DNA from 4 places in the Halobacillus sp. AWH4_228 genome. Region 3 is predicted to be linked to each of the others. Evidence: predicted binding sites of a transcription regulator. Region 3 holds the regulator's gene; each other region holds the start of a gene.

Region 1 (3,928 bases), 2.7 Mb from region 3:
ATTGGCGATCAAGCATAACGCTGCGGCTTTCAACGGGCGGAAGCCTAGTTCCACAAGCAGGGCGGCACTGATGGCAATCGGTACACCGAATCCTGCGGCCCCTTCAAGGAAAGCGTTGAAGCTGAAGCCGATCAGCAGAAGCTGCAGCCGCTGATCCTGAGAGATGTTCGCGATACTGGAACGGATGACCGTGAATTTCCCGGTATGTACAGCAATTTTGTATAACCAGACGGCCATAATGACGATGTAACCGATCGGCCATAGACCGTTCGCTATGCCGTGCAGGGCTGCGGCGAGCGCATTGCCCCATGGCATATCAAACAAGAACACAGCGATACCCAGACTCATGATGAGCGTGAGAAAGGCAGCAAGAATCCCTTTCATACGGAGTCGGGTTAATGCCAAAAAGAAGAAAAAGATGGGGAGAGCGGCTAAAAGCGCGCTCACGCCCAGATTACCAAAAGGATCATACTGTTGGAACCACATGGCAGATCATCTCTTTTCAAAAGAAGTTTAGTTCGTCTGTTTCACATAGAATTGTTCGCTTAGAATATCTTTCAAAACAGTGGCACTGTGATTCAGTTTCCCTTGTTCTTCTTCATTCAGGTTGATTTCCATCACATTACGGATCCCCGTGCGGTTGAGGACAGCTGGAACACCGATATACACGTCATCCACATTGTATTCCCCGTTCAAGTATGCACTGACGGTCATGATGCTGTTTTCGTTGTATAGGATCGCTTTCGTAATGCGGGTCAGACCCATCGCTATGCCGTAATAGGTGGCTCCTTTTTTCTCAATGATCTGATAGGCGGCATCGCGGACATTCACGAAAATTTCGTCGAGATCTTCTTTTGTATAGTTTTCGTGACGTTCGATCAATTCAAGGACTGGAACACCGCCGATGGTCGCGTGGCTCCATACAGGAAGTTCTGTATCGCCGTGTTCGCCGATAATGTTTGCGTGCACGCTGGATGGAGAAACATCGAAGTACTCTCCAAGCAGGTAACGGAACCGGCCGGAATCCAGGATCGTCCCACTTCCAATCACTCGTTCTTTAGGGAGGCCGCTGAATTTCCATGTGGCATAGGTGAGCACATCCACCGGATTGGTGGCCACAAGGAAAATGCCGTCAAATCCGTTGGCCATCACGTCATCTACGATGGATTTGAAAATGACCAGGTTCTTTTTGACGAGGTCGAGACGTGTTTCGCCAGGCTTTTGGTTCGCGCCTGCACAGATGCAGACGATGTCGGCATCACGGCAGTCTTCATACGTTCCATACCATGTTTTCGTCGGATTCGGGGCAAATACTTTTCCGTGGTTCAAATCCATCGCATCGCCCATCGCTTTGTCTTTATTCAGGTCAATGATCACGAATTCCTCGGCTACCGCCTGGTTCAACATCGCAAAAGCGTAGCTGCTTCCGACGGATCCTGCTCCAATTAAAGCGACACGGTTTACATTTTGTTTTGGCATATGAATTCCTCCCTAAAGATAATGAACAAGTTATTGTGAATCATTTCACATTTATATTGTGCAATATATCCAACATGAAATCAATGAGTTTTGTGAAATAATTCACAATAGGCTTGTCCTGTTTTCATTAAAGCGTTTTCCTGTTCAAAAGTTGGACATATTTGTGTGAGGTCTTGGAGGGAAAGGGAGAGATGTTCCACCCTGCTTCCTATTATAAATGGAAGCAGGGTGGAAAACTATTGAATGGGTGTAAAATGGGCAGATGTGGTCAGTTCGATTTCGTCGCCTTCCAACGCCTCAAAGATATATTCGCTCTCATAGAAGCTTCCACTTCCAATCATGATATTGACTTTAGCTCCTTCATTCACAAAGAAGTTGCCGTTCCCATTCGGGGTTACTTTGTAGCGGGCGGCAGGAATGTCTTTCCCTACAGTGAAGAATCCGGCGGAGAGCGTTTTCGGTTCTTCTTTTAATTCAATGATTTTTCCGGTTACGATGGCCAGTTCTTCCTTCTTCGTATCTATTTCCGCTTCAACAGCATCCAATTCACTGTCCTTGGATTTCTTTGATTCTTCCAGCTTCTTGAGATCTGCCTGAAGTGTATCTTTTTCCGCCACCAGAGCTTCAGCCTCACTTAAATCCTTTTCCAATGCCTTGACCTGTTCATTTATTTCCTCTTTTTTCTCGTCGAGGAGCTCAACATCCTTCTCTAAATCCTTCTGGTCGCCTTGTTTTTGGATGAACCTTTTTTCAACTTTTTCTATTTCCATTGTTACTTCTTCGTACTTCAGCTTTTCTTCATTTAAAGAAATGGTACGGGTGTAGGAACCGATGAAAAATGCAGTAAAGAATATCACCAACGCAGCAGCCGTATGGATCCAGAACATTTTCCTCTTGAAAAATACCGGTTTTTGATCTTCTGTCATTCCATCATTCCTCCCAGAGTATCGTAAGACCACTATATAGGCCGAAAGAGGGGAATATGACCATCTCCTTCCTGGAATCTGTGCTAGGATGAATAATAAGAAGAACGACGGAGAGGGGAATGGGAATGCTGATCCCAAGAGAGGTAGCTCAATCGATTGTTCAGGAAACCGAACCGATCATGAACAAAAATATCAACTTCATGGATGAAAAGGCGAAAATCATCGCCAGTCTTGATAAAAAGCGGATCGGTGATTTTCACGAGGGGGCAGCCAAAGTGCTGGAAACCGGCCATACGTTAGTCATATCGTCGAAAGAAACGTATGAAGGAGCGAAAGCCGGGATCAATCTTCCTGTCCGTCTGCATAAACAGATCGTCGGGGTGATCGGGATCACCGGTGAACCGGAGGAGCTCAGCCAGCAGGGCGCGCTGCTTCAAAAAATGACGGAAATCCTCATTAAGGAAGCGTATCTTGATGAGCAGGTGGAGCTGGAGACGCAGGCAAGGGAAACGTTTGTGAACGAATGGATCCGCAATCAGTATCAGGATGAAAAGCTGTTTGCGACAAGGGGATGGATGTTCGGCATCAACATTTATAAACCCCGGGTGGCTGTGCTGCTGGAGCTCAGCGGTTTTCAGGATTACTGGTATGACAAATTGGGATCCCCTCTCGGAGATGTCAATGATGAAGTGCAGATGCAGCGGTACCGGAGAAACGTAGAAAAGCTGATCCACCGCCACTTTCCGGACTACAATGAACATGTACTGATCCCGGATGGCAGTTCCCGCTATATGATCCTGCTGTCTGTGAACGAACATAAAGATCCGCTCTACCAAAAAGCAAGAGTCAGTGCACGGGTACGGGAAATCCAGGAAGCGCTGCTGAAGACGTATGAACAGGAGAGCTCTGGCGGTGTCGGCAGCCTGTGCCGGACCCCCGGTGCGATGTGGAAATCGGTGGAAGAGGCCGACCGTGCGCTCCGCTATGCATCTGATCACCATCAACCGCTTTATTTCTATGAAGATTTAGGCGTGGAGTCACTCATGTATGATGTGCCTGAATCCGTACGGCGTGATTTCATTGCAAGAAAGCTCCACCCCGAAGACCTCGGGTCCATTCCAGACTGGCAGCATACCCTGGAGACATTTTATCAACAAAAGGGTTCGATTAAAGCGACCTCGGAAGTCCTTCACATTCATAAAAACACGCTTCAGTACCGGTTGAAGAAAATTAAGGATGTGACCGGTTATGATCCTCGTGATATCAATGATTCGACATTACTGCAGATAGCGCTTGCCTTCCATAAAATCACCTGAAAGAGAAGCGGATTGAGCTTCTCTTTTGTTCTATATACCAAAATAAATCTGTGAAAACGTTTGTATTATTGGTATTTGTAACATGGAAAGCATCCCTTATTTCCCTTATGATAGCGTTAACATCATTTTTGGAGGGGACAAAATGACTCAAACGGCTGTCGATCAAATTAAACAGAACCTTTATGACGTATATGGAAAGGGAAAAGG
Region 2 (3,928 bases), 3.6 Mb from region 3:
TGAACACCATTGTCCCTAAGAATATGATGACGAGCACGACGGGTGGATAATACACTCGTAAAAAGAAGTTCTGCAGACTTTCCACGTCCCCGACAATCCGTGCAAGCAGGTCTCCGCTCCGATACTTTTGAAACAGCCTCGGGGCGATCGGTTCCAGCCGCTTATAAAACGTAACTCGCAGATGGCTCAGAATCGAAAAGGTCGCTCTGTGGGAAAAGTACCGCTCGGCGTACCGGCCAAGCGCCCTGGCAAACCCAAACAGCTTTAAAAAAGCAATCAGGACAGTCAAGGCATATAAAGGAGGAAGCAGTGCCGCTTTGGATATCAAGTACCCGCTGGAAGCAAACAAGCCCACAGCAGAGAGACCAGCGAGAAAACCAAAGAGAATCGAAAGGAGAATATCTTTTTTCTCAAGCGTAACGAGACGAATGACTTCTTTGAGATCTTTCATGCCCCCTCTCCTCCTTTCTGCATTGTGACCATCTGCCGATATAGAGGCAGCTCAGCTTTTAATTGTTCATGGGTGCCTGTACCCACAGCACGTCCCTCATCGAGTACAAGAATCTGGTCGGCCGCCTGAATCGTATGGAGGCGGTGGGCGACCGTAATCATAGTCGCCGTCTCCGACAGCTCTTGAATGGAGCGCTGAAGGACAGTCTCTGTTTTCACATCCAGCCCTGTTGTCGGCTCATCAAACAGAATGACGGAAGGCTTTTTCAAAAAGGCACGGGCCAGTGCAATGCGCTGCTTCTCCCCGCCGGATAAACCTCTTCCGCCCTCACCGATTGATGTATCCAATCCATCCTCCAACGTCTCAAGCAGCTGGGAAAGGCCGGCCTTCTCCGCTGCACGGGCCGTTTCTTCCCTGGAGGCGCCGGGAACTCCAATCGCCATATTCTCTGCAATCGTACCCGAAAAAAGATACGGGTGCTGGGAGATGTAGCTGACACCGTTGAACCAGTCCGCTTCCTTGTACGAATAAAGCGGACGTCCGTTCACGTCTACATCACCAGATGAAGGAGCAAGCAGTCCCGAAAAAATATTGAGCAGGGTTGTCTTGCCTGATCCACTCTTTCCGACCACCGCCAGATGACTCCCTGCTGGAATGTCCACCGATACCGGATCAAGAGCGAATCCTTCCTCATACTGAAACTGAACAGCGCGGAGAGACAAGGCCGGAGGCTGTTCATACGTGAGCCCCTGATCTCCCCATACCAACGAATGGTCCTCTTCGTTCAACGTCTCCTCCAGCTGCTTGGAGGCCCCGGAAGCTCCACGTCCCGTATGGAACGCACTGCCGAACTCCTTCAGTGTCAAGTAAAACTCCGGTGCAAGAATCAAAATGAAAAAAGCGGTGAAAAAAGAGACACTTTCATACACAACAAGGCGGATGGCAATCTCAAGAGCAATCAGGCCAATACTGAGCATGGAGATGAACTCAAGCATGAGGGAGGACACAAAGGCCACCTTCAGCACTTCCATCGTAGCCGTTTTAAATCCGAGACTGCTCGATTCTATTTCCTCCTGCTGGCGATGACTGCGGTTGAAGAGCTTCAACGTAACAAGTCCTTGAAGGGTATCCAGAAACTGTCCGGAAAAAGCCGAAAGCTTCTCCATCTGGTCTTCCGATTTCTTCTTCGTCATCACACCGATGATCGCCATGAACATCGGAATGAACGGAGCTGTGATTACCATGATCAGCCCGGAATAAAGATGGGCGGAAAACACAACGGCCAAAATCATCACAGGGATAATGAGGGTCTGGATCATTTGTGGAATATAGCTGCTGAAATAGCCGTCCAGTTCATCCACGGAATCCATGAGTACACTCACCTTTTGTCCGGACCGCCCGGTCACCGATGTGGAGATCGACTGCCTGGACATTTTTTCAATCAAACGATGCCGGTAATGCTCTTTAGCTCTCGAAGCAAGACGGATGCCCGTTTTTCCATTGAGCCATGTGAAGAGAGTACGTCCAGCCAACACGAGAAACAGCCCGGCAAACAAAGGCAGAACATCCTGGAGGCTTTGCTGACCAAGAAAAATCCGATCCACAATCGCAACGAAATAATAGGATTGACCGATGACACTGGCTCCGATGAGAAGAGACGTGAGGATTAACAGCGTCATCCCTTTTCGATCAGCAAAAGCAAAGCGGCTGAGATGCTTCATAATCTATAGAAAACTCCTTACACGTATTTTTTGTGAAGTTTTTCACATTACCTTTATTATAAAGGAAAGACACCCTTTTTTCTAAAGAGAAGCCTGAGGATTCTATGACAATTCTTTAACATCGTCCCCTTTTCTGCCGCCAGTCATACAATCTCAACGGATAACTTACCCCGGTCGCTTATCGTCGCAAACACCTTATCAAACCTGTGATGAGGATTAGTATGCCGAAAACCTTTCAGGAGGTTAATGGAAATAACCTTTACTTTTTATTTTATAAATAACATGATAGTAAAAAATTTATAAAAGGAGGAAAAATCAGTTGGATAACTTTGGTTACAAAATATTGAAAGCACTAATTGATAATGGAAGGGTTACTTGGGCTGAATTAGCTTCCCAAACTGGATTATCTGCTCCATCTATTGCAGACCGTGTTAATCGTTTGTTAAACAATGAAGTAATAAAAGAACTTGGCGCAATGGTAAATGGGGAAAGTGTAGGAACAGAATGTACAGCATTTGTGGCAGTTTCATTAGAAAAACCAACATTCAGGAAAGATTTTTTAAGGCTTGTCAAGGATTTGGAAGAAGTGCAGGAATGTCATCATATTGCCGGGGAAGATGATTATTTATTGAAAATTCGTTGCCAAAATACAAAGGATTTGGACCGAGTAATAAGTTATGAAATTAAAAACCTTGCAGGTGTACGGAGGACAAAAACAACAATTGTGATGGATACAACAAAAGAAACTTTGCGGGTCCCCTTACAAAAAGCAAAATTTAATAAATCAGGTGAACAGTAATGTTCGGGGAACTATTACTAAAAGGACTGTTCATTGGAATTAGTATTGCTGCTCCAGTTGGACCAATTGGGGTGTTATGTATCCGCAGAACTCTTGAACATGGTAAGTTAACTGGATTTGTATCTGGATTAGGGGCTGCAACAGCAGATGGAATATATGGAATAATCGCTGGTCTCGGTTTAACATTTATAACAAACTTTTTAATTGGTCAACAATTGTGGCTTCATCTTATTGGCGGTATATTCTTATGTTATTTAGGAGTGAAAATATTTATTTCAAAACCTTCAAATAGATCAGCTGAAGCCAAAGGTAACCAACCGTTTTCAGCTTTCATATCTACTTTCTTTTTAACTATTACTAATCCAGTTACAATTTTATCATTTATCGCCATTATCTCAGGCCTAGGAATTACAACTAACAATGCAACGGCACCTGGCTTAATTTTAGTCGCAGGGATTTTTATAGGTTCATCATTATGGTGGTTATTATTAAGTAGCCTTGCAGGAACATTAGGCAATCGACTAGAGAATGATTATTTGAGCCTGATTAATCGCATTTCTGGAATTATATTATCGTCGTTTGGAGTATATAGTTTAGTTACTGGACTTGTTGGTTAGAGATTGATCTCATAATATTATTGGGGTGTTGTCCATATATTTAATGTTTCACTGGTTCATTGATCTTCTTATGGATCAAGAAAAGATATGAGGGGTGCTTACATGGTCTATATACCTTCAATTTGTTCTTTGTAGTTATTCCAAGCTTCATCATATACTAATGTAGGCGTGAAAATATCTATGATTCCTTGCTTAACTCTAAAGTCAAAAGACTATAGTTTTCTTAAAAGAATGGATCAATAAATGATGTTTGAATCTAAATAAACGTTCAAAGCTTTTCACCCTTTATGATTCTTGCTTGTTATTCCACCAATATTTCAGACGATTTTTCCATTCTCTA
Region 3 (3,928 bases):
GCTCGGATATCGGCTTCATAGTGGTAGCCGCCGGCAGTCTTGAACTGCTCCTGCTTCCGGTCGTAGTCCTTCAGCAGCTGCTGATAGCGGGTCTGATCTTCCACCAGGGCGGGATCGGCCATCTGCACTTCCATGGAACGGAGTTCTTTCTCCAGTGATTTCAAGTGGTCAAAAACCTGCTCCATCTCGTCCCAGATCGACTTTTCGGACTGCAGACCTGTATGCTGCTCCAGGTATCCGACCGATGCATCTTTCGGTTTGAACATATCTCCGGAATCGTAGCTCATCTCTCCGGCCATAATCTTCAACAGGGTCGATTTTCCTGCCCCGTTCCGGCCGACGATGGCAAGCCGGTCATTCTTTTGTACTTCCAATTTAATATTCGTTAAAATCAACTCGGCGCCGAAACGCTTCGTCAGTTGATTCAGCTGCATGAGAATCATGTCGTTTCACCTCGATGAACTAAGTGTATCTTATACGGATACCTGCTAGCAACAGAATGCCCCGTGTGAAAAGCGATCGTTGACGACTCCGGATTGATTTTTTGGTAGAATAAGAGTAGTGTTTCAATCAGAACCATGTAGAAAAAGGGGAACGTGCCAATGGCGGAATTTAGTCATTTCAATGAAGAGGGCCGTGCCCGGATGGTGGATATATCCGGCAAGGAAGATACCGTAAGGACAGCGGTCGCCTTCACAAGTGTAGAAGTGAACAAAGAGATTTATCATAAAATTACAGAGCGGACGATGGAAAAAGGGGACGTTCTGTCTGTAGCCCAGGTAGCCGGGATCATGGCAGCCAAAAAAACCCCGGACTGGATTCCGATGTGTCACCCTCTGCCGTTGAAGGGTGTCGATATCTCCTTTGACTGGGAGCTTGATGGAGAGAAACCGCGTTTGATCATCGAGGTTTCCGCCAGGACGAAGGGAAGCACGGGTGTGGAAATGGAAGCGCTCACGGCTGCATCTGCTGCTGCTCTTACAGTTTATGACATGTGTAAAGCCGTTGATAAAGGGATGGTCATCGGACCGACGTATTTGTCGGAGAAGACCGGTGGCAAAAATGGCGACTATAAACGAACGGATCGGTAAAGGAGGTCGGAGCCATGGATATGGAACAAGCAAAAATTCCACAGGCGACAGCCAAGCGGCTGCCGCTGTATTACCGCTTCTTGAATAACCTGCACAGTCAGGGAAAGCTGCGTGTATCATCGAAAGAGCTGAGTGAGGCGGTGAAAGTCGACTCCGCTACGATCCGCCGGGACTTTTCCTACTTCGGAGCACTCGGGAAGAAGGGCTACGGCTACAACGTGGAATACCTGCTGTCCTTCTTCAGAAAGACGCTCGATCAGGATGAAACGACGAAGGTCGCCCTGATTGGTGTAGGGAATCTGGGAACGGCTTTTCTGAATTATAATTTTACGAAAAACAACAATACGAAAATCGAAATGGCTTTTGATGCCAACGAGGAGCGGGTCGGTACGGAAGTCGGCGGTGTCGAAGTGCACCACATCGACGACTTGGAAAACCAGCTCGGTGACCTTGAGGTGGCCATCTTAACAGTACCGGCATCTGCCGCCCAGGGCATTGCCGAACGCCTTGTAGAAGCGGGTGTGAGCGGAATTCTCAATTTCACGCCGGCGCGGATCAGCGTTCCATCGCGCGTGCGGGTGCATCATATCGACCTTGCGATTGAACTGCAGGCACTCGTTTACTTCCTGAAGCATTATCCGCTGATGGAGGATGAGCCGCTGGATGAAGCATAAAAAAGACTTAGAGCGTCGTCTGCTCTAAGTCTTTTTTATTACTTCGTCGTTTCTTTCCAGCTGTTGTCCATCAGCATTTTACCCGGCCACGTGTAGGCGGTCAGTCCGCCGTCCACAGTAAGATCCTCACCGGTAATGAACGAGCTTTCCTCAGAAGCGAGGAAAAGGGCGGCGGAGGCGATTTCCTCCGGCTTTCCTAACCGGCCCATCGGTGTCACCCATTTCTGCGCCTCCCGGAACTCACGACCTTCCTCTTCTTTTTTCGTACCGGCAAGTTCATCAACGAGCGGCGTTTCAATCGTTCCGGGGGATACGGCATTCACGCGGATGCCCTGACGTGCGTAATCAATCGCCATGGCCCGGGTGAAATTGGTGATTCCGCCCTTGGCTGCGTTGTAGCCGGAACGATCCAGGTCAGCCGCCTGTCCCGACATGGATGATGTATTGATGATCGAGCCACCATTTTCGAACATAAGCGGAAGTAGATATTTACTGACTAAAAAGGTGCCGCGGAGGTCGACAGAAATGATCTGGTCGAACAAATCGACCGGATATTCGTGCACCTTGCCGCCTTCTTCATCGACACCGGCGTTGTTGAACAGCACATCAATCGTTCCGTACGTTTCCTCTACATAATTGGCAAAGACGCGGACACTTTCCTGCTCGGATACATCCAGGGCGTAGGATTCCGCCTGCCCGCCATGGATGTTGATTTCCTCCACAGTTTTGCGGACATCCTCTTCATCGACGTCAGCACAGATGACGCGGGCGCCCTCCTGGGCAAAAAGCTTCACGGTAGCTTTCCCGATTCCTGTCGCGGCTCCTGTAACGACTGCCGTTTTATTGTTTAAACGTCCCATATGATCTTCCTCCTTTATTCGTCTGGTTGTATGGTACCCAGGGGTTAAAGACTGGAAACATAAGGGAACGCTTACACCGCTCATTTGATGAAAAACAAACTGGAACGGCCGATGGAAGGGTTAATCCGGCTGCGAGGTGGTATAGTAGATAATAGTGTACGAATCGACAGAAAGTGAGGGACATCTATGAGTAAACTGCCGAATAAATGGCTTGTCGTCATATCGGTTTTGTTTGGAACGTTTACCGTCATCTTAAATAATAGTATGCTGAACCCGATTTTACCGCGGTTCATTGAAATCTTTGATTCCAACGCCGTAGCCGTCGGGTGGATTTTAACGATCTTCATGGTCGCCATGGGGATGACGATGCCGCTGACGGGCTATTTCGGAGACCGGTTCGGGAAAAAGAAAGTCTACCTGACCGGTTTGTTTATTTTCATCCTTGGGTCGTTATCCGGATTCTTTTCCTCCACGCTCAGTATGGTGATCATCTCCCGGGCGATTCAAGGAATGGCCGGGGGCTTGATGCTGCCGATCGCCATGGCGCTCATTTTCAACTCGTTTCCGAGACATGAGCGCGGACTGGCCGTCGGTGTATACGGGGTTGCGGCGATGGTCGCTCCGGCGATCGGCCCGACCGTCGGGGGGCTGCTGATCCAGTATGTGGACTGGCCGTGGCTGTTTGCCTTTAACATTCCATTCGGACTGACGGGGCTGATTCTATCCGCGAAGTTTCTGGAGCGGACGGAAACGCATCCGGAGAAAAAGTTCGACCTTGTCGGGTTTCTTATCATTACCTTAGGTATCGGATCCGTGTTGTTTGCGCTCGGACGGGGGCGGACACTGGATAAATTGATGGATCCGCTGAACCTGACGCTCGTGGTGGTCGGCTTACTGGCGATCGTCCTGTTTGTTTTTTACGAAAACCGTCAGGACGACCCGCTTCTCAATTTATCGGTCTTCAAGGTGCCGACCTATTCCGTGTCCATCCTTGTCACCTCGGCTGCATCGATTGGATTATTCTCAGGAATTTTCCTGCTGCCGCTGCTCATTCAAAATGTCTACGGCTTGAATGAAGTCATGACAGGACTGTTGTTCCTGCCGGCAGCCGCGGCGAGCGGGGTGTTCATGTCGATCGGCGGACGGATACTTGATAAAAAGGGACCGAAGTACGTCGTTCCGCCGGGTCTTGCGATTATGGCCCTGGCGACACTGGGTCTTGGGATGCTGAAGCTTTCCACCCCATACTGGATGATTCTCGCCTTGAACACGGTTCGCGGTCTCGGCATGGGGATGGGGAACA
Region 4 (3,928 bases), 1.3 Mb from region 3:
CGGGGTGCATGAAGAGCTGTTGAGCAATGGAGGACCGTATCAACGCATTTACGATATTCAATACCAGGACAAAGAAAAGATTCTAAATACAGCTTCCCATCGATGAAAGGAAGGAGGGACATTCTATGGCAGGAAAAAATAAACACTTAAACCGTTTCAAATATTCACAGGATCAGGCCATTGAGAAGCCTTTTAACTGGGCACAGATGTGGCGTCTGCTTACGTACATCAAGCCGTATACAAAAAAACTTCTGCCTGTATCCATTATTTCCATGCTGATTTCCACGCTCGTCCGGCTGATTGTACCGATTTTAATTGGTAAGGTGGCTATTGATACTGCGATTGCAGAAAGAGACAACGGTTTATTGATCCAGCTGGTGCTGGGAATTGCAGGCTTGTATGTTCTCAGCTACATCGCCAACGCCTTGAGGATTAAGTATGTCAACATTCTGGGGCAGAACGTGATTTATGATCTCCGACAGCATTTGTTTTCCCATGTCCAAAGGCTGTCGCACAAGTTTTTTGATTCAAGATCTGCCGGTTCCATTCTCGTGCGGATTATGAATGATATCAACTCGCTTCAGGAACTGTTTACAAACGGGATCATCAACCTTCTGATGGATATTGTTCTCTTAACTGGGATCATCGCTATTCTGCTGGCACTCGATCCGAAGCTTGCCCTGGCGATTCTCGTGATCATGCCGCTGATGTTCTATATTTCCACGAAGCTGCGCCGGAATATCCGACGCTCCTGGCAGCAGGTACGAATCCAGCAGTCCAGGCTGAATTCCCACTTGAATGAAAGTCTGCAGGGCATTCGGATTACCCAGTCCTTTACACAGGAGAAGGAAAATACCGAATACTTTGACGGGGTGAACACGGATAACTTTCTCGCATGGAAGGAAGCGACGAAAAAAAGTGCGATGTTTCGTCCGTTTGTCGAAATGAGCAATGCCATCGGTACAGTCATCCTCGTTTCATTTGGGGCCTGGTTGATTCTTCAGGGAGATATCCAGGTCGGAACGTTTGTATCGTTCGCCTTCTTCCTTGGGATGTTCTGGGAACCTATATCCAGACTGGGGATGATGTACAACCAGCTTCTTATGGCGATGGCAGCCTCTGAACGGATCTTTGAATTCCTGGATGAAGAACCAAATGTCGAGGAGAAGAAAAATGCCGTGGAACTGAAGGATATGAAAGGTCACATCGAATTCGACCACGTTCAGTTTGCCTACGATTCCAAGCGGATTGCTCTTCATGATATCAACCTTGAGATGAAACAAGGAGAAACGGTGGCCCTTGTTGGACATACGGGATCAGGGAAATCTACGATTGCCAACTTGATCAGCCGTTTTTACGACCCAACCAAAGGTGCCGTCAAAATCGATGGGGTGGATTTGAAGGATGCTTCCATTGATAGTATCAGACAGCAGATCAGTGTCGTTCTTCAGGACACGTTCATTTTTTCGGGAACGATTATGGAAAATATCCGCTTCGGGCGTCCGGGTGCTACGGATGAAGAGGTGAAAGAAGCGGCAGAAGTGGTAGGAGCGGATGGTTTTATCCAGCGCTTGAACAACGGCTACGAAACCGAAGTAGAGGAGCGGGGGAATATTCTTTCAGCCGGAGAACGGCAGCTTCTCTCCTTTGCCCGGGCCCTGCTTGCCAATCCGAGAATTCTCATTCTGGATGAAGCAACAGCGAGTATAGATACAGAAACCGAATTGAAGATTCAACAGGCTTTGAAGAAGCTCCTGAAAGGGAGAACAGCCATTATGATCGCCCACCGCTTATCAACGATACGTGAAGCCGACAACATTTTCGTGCTCGAGCATGGAAAGATTCTTGAGCAGGGATCTCATGATGAACTTATGGATCAGCACGGTGAATATTATGAACTTGTAAAAGCCCAGTTCCAAATGCTGGATGCCATATAATAAATCACCCTGTAGAAAAATTCTACAGGGTTTTTTCTTTTGAACAACGTTAGAAAAGAACGGAGGAGGGGAACAGGCAGATAGGTCGACAGGACGGATGGTGTGCGGTACGATAAGAATTGAAAAGACTTTGTGAAGTTTGTCACAAAATAGTCATCATCTTGAATACCACAACGGTGTTTTACGTTTTATACTAATCCCAGAACAGATTTTGAGATTATTCCTGGGTAGGAGGGAACGAATTAAGATGTTTGGATTCGAAACCGTCGAAGTGAGTCGTGCGCTCACTGCGATGACATTACTATTTCACGCCATTTTCGCAACACTGGGAGTCGGGGTCCCCGTCCTCGTGTCCATTGCGGAATTCATCGGAATCAAGCGGAAGGATCCGCATTACACTCTGCTCGCCAGGCGCTGGACGAGAGGGTATACGATTACGGTCGCTGTCGGAGTTGTGACAGGGACGGCGATCGGTCTGCAGCTGTCACTCATCTGGCCGAGCTTCATGAGGCTTGCGGGGAACGTGATTGCTCTGCCGTTATTCATGGAAACCTTCGCCTTCTTCTTTGAGGCGATTTTCCTAGGGATCTACTTATATACGTGGGACCGGTTCAAGAAGCCGATCTACCACTGGCTGTTATCCATTCCTGTGGTCATTGGAGGAACGATGTCCGCCTTCTTTATTACAACGGTGAATTCGTTTATGAACACGCCCCAGGGTTTTGAGCTGGAAGAGGGCCGTTTTACATCGGTGGATCCACTTGCGGCGATGTTCAATCCTGCGACACCGACGAAGGTCTTTCACGTCATATCTTCCTCTTATTTAACCGCTGCAGCGGTGCTTGCAGGGATTGCTGCTTTCATCATTTTGATAAAAAAAGGATCCCTCTATCACAAAAAAGCATTAAAACTTACAATGACTGCCACTTTTATCTTTGCCATGCTTACAGCGCTTGCCGGTGATTTATCGGCGAAGTTTCTGGCTGAGCATCAACCCGAGAAGCTCGCAGCCGGGGAATGGCACTTTGAATCCGAAGAAGGCGCAGACCTTGTTGTATTCGGTACCCTGAATGAGAACAATGAAGTTGAAAACGCGATCAGGATTCCCAATGCTTTAAGTTTCCTCGCTCACGGCGATTTTAATGCAGAAGTGGAAGGGCTCGAGGAAACACCTGAGAACGAGCGGCCTCCCTTATGGATCCACTATATGTTCGATCTGATGGTATCGATCGGCTTTTACACCCTGGGGATTTCTCTGCTCTTCCTTGTGCTCTGGAAATGGAAGAAAGGAAACCCGTTCCATCCTATTCTCTTGTGGGGAGTAGCAGCGGCTGGTCCTTTGACGATGCTCGCGATTGAGTTTGGCTGGATTTATGCCGAAGTCGGAAGACAGCCGTGGATTTTGAGAGGCTTTATGACTGTTGCGGAAGGTTCGACGACATCTCCGTACATCGGCTGGATGTTTGCGCTGTTTGCTGCCGTCTACCTTGTGCTCGGTGTTGGATGTCTGCTTACGTTACGCAAAATATTCAAAGGCAAGCCTGCCGAGCTTGAACTGGAGCACCGCTTTCCGAATACAGCCGCAGCCAGCAGGGAGGGACAGTCATGAGCTATGAAATCATCGGGATATCCGTCCTCTGGTTGTTCCTTTACGGATATTTGATCGTCGCATCTGTAGATTTTGGTGCTGGCTTTTTTGCCTATTATGCAAGAATAACGAAAAAGGATCACTTGATTAATCAGCTGATCTCCCGGTACCTCTCTCCGGTATGGGAAGTGACGAATGTTTTCTTCGTCTTTTTCTTCGTCGGTCTTGTCGGATTCTTCCCGGATATGGCGTATTATTTTGGGCAGTCCCTGTTGATTCCGGGAAGTATTGCGATTGTTCTCCTTGCTATACGGGGATCCTTTTATGCGTTTGAAAACTATGGATCCAAAGACAACTCCCTCTACATGTTCCTTTACGGAGCGACAGGGCTGCTCATTCCGGC

Evidence for each region. The regulator Rex, encoded in region 3, represses fermentation and respiration genes when NADH is low (regulators of the CRP and FNR family bind a similar motif). The targets are predictions, from matches to a motif close to TTGTGAAATATTTCACAA.
Region 1: the regulator Rex is predicted to act here: its motif matches at 1,570-1,587, upstream of ACXADP_RS04685 (L-lactate dehydrogenase).
Region 2: the regulator Rex is predicted to act here: its motif matches at 2,203-2,220, upstream of cydD (thiol reductant ABC exporter subunit CydD).
Region 4: the regulator Rex is predicted to act here: its motif matches at 2,068-2,085, upstream of ACXADP_RS12175 (cytochrome ubiquinol oxidase subunit I).

Annotation. Positions count from the first base shown of each region.
Region 1 is NZ_JBSWTE010000001.1:945,148-949,075, forward strand. Features, by position in the region: gene ACXADP_RS04680 (L-lactate permease) at 1-486, opposite strand, end outside; gene ACXADP_RS04685 (L-lactate dehydrogenase) at 514-1,479, opposite strand; gene ACXADP_RS04690 (hypothetical protein) at 1,716-2,405, opposite strand; gene ACXADP_RS04695 (CdaR family transcriptional regulator) at 2,531-3,721, shown strand; gene ACXADP_RS04700 (sugar phosphorylase) at 3,864-3,928, shown strand, end outside.
Region 2 is NZ_JBSWTE010000001.1:74,202-78,129, forward strand. Features, by position in the region: gene cydC (thiol reductant ABC exporter subunit CydC) at 1-451, opposite strand, end outside; gene cydD (thiol reductant ABC exporter subunit CydD) at 448-2,172, opposite strand; gene ACXADP_RS00360 (Lrp/AsnC family transcriptional regulator) at 2,492-2,971, shown strand; gene ACXADP_RS00365 (LysE family translocator) at 2,971-3,588, shown strand.
Region 3 is NZ_JBSWTE010000001.1:3,693,935-3,697,862, reverse strand. Features, by position in the region: gene ACXADP_RS18990 (ABC-F family ATP-binding cassette domain-containing protein) at 1-443, opposite strand, end outside; gene moaC (cyclic pyranopterin monophosphate synthase MoaC) at 603-1,091, shown strand; gene ACXADP_RS18980 (redox-sensing transcriptional repressor Rex) at 1,106-1,765, shown strand; gene ACXADP_RS18975 (SDR family oxidoreductase) at 1,804-2,625, opposite strand; gene ACXADP_RS18970 (MDR family MFS transporter) at 2,812-3,928, shown strand, end outside.
Region 4 is NZ_JBSWTE010000001.1:2,397,721-2,401,648, reverse strand. Features, by position in the region: gene ACXADP_RS12185 (ABC transporter ATP-binding protein) at 1-106, shown strand, start outside; gene ACXADP_RS12180 (ABC transporter ATP-binding protein) at 126-1,937, shown strand; gene ACXADP_RS12175 (cytochrome ubiquinol oxidase subunit I) at 2,185-3,546, shown strand; gene ACXADP_RS12170 (cytochrome d ubiquinol oxidase subunit II) at 3,543-3,928, shown strand, end outside.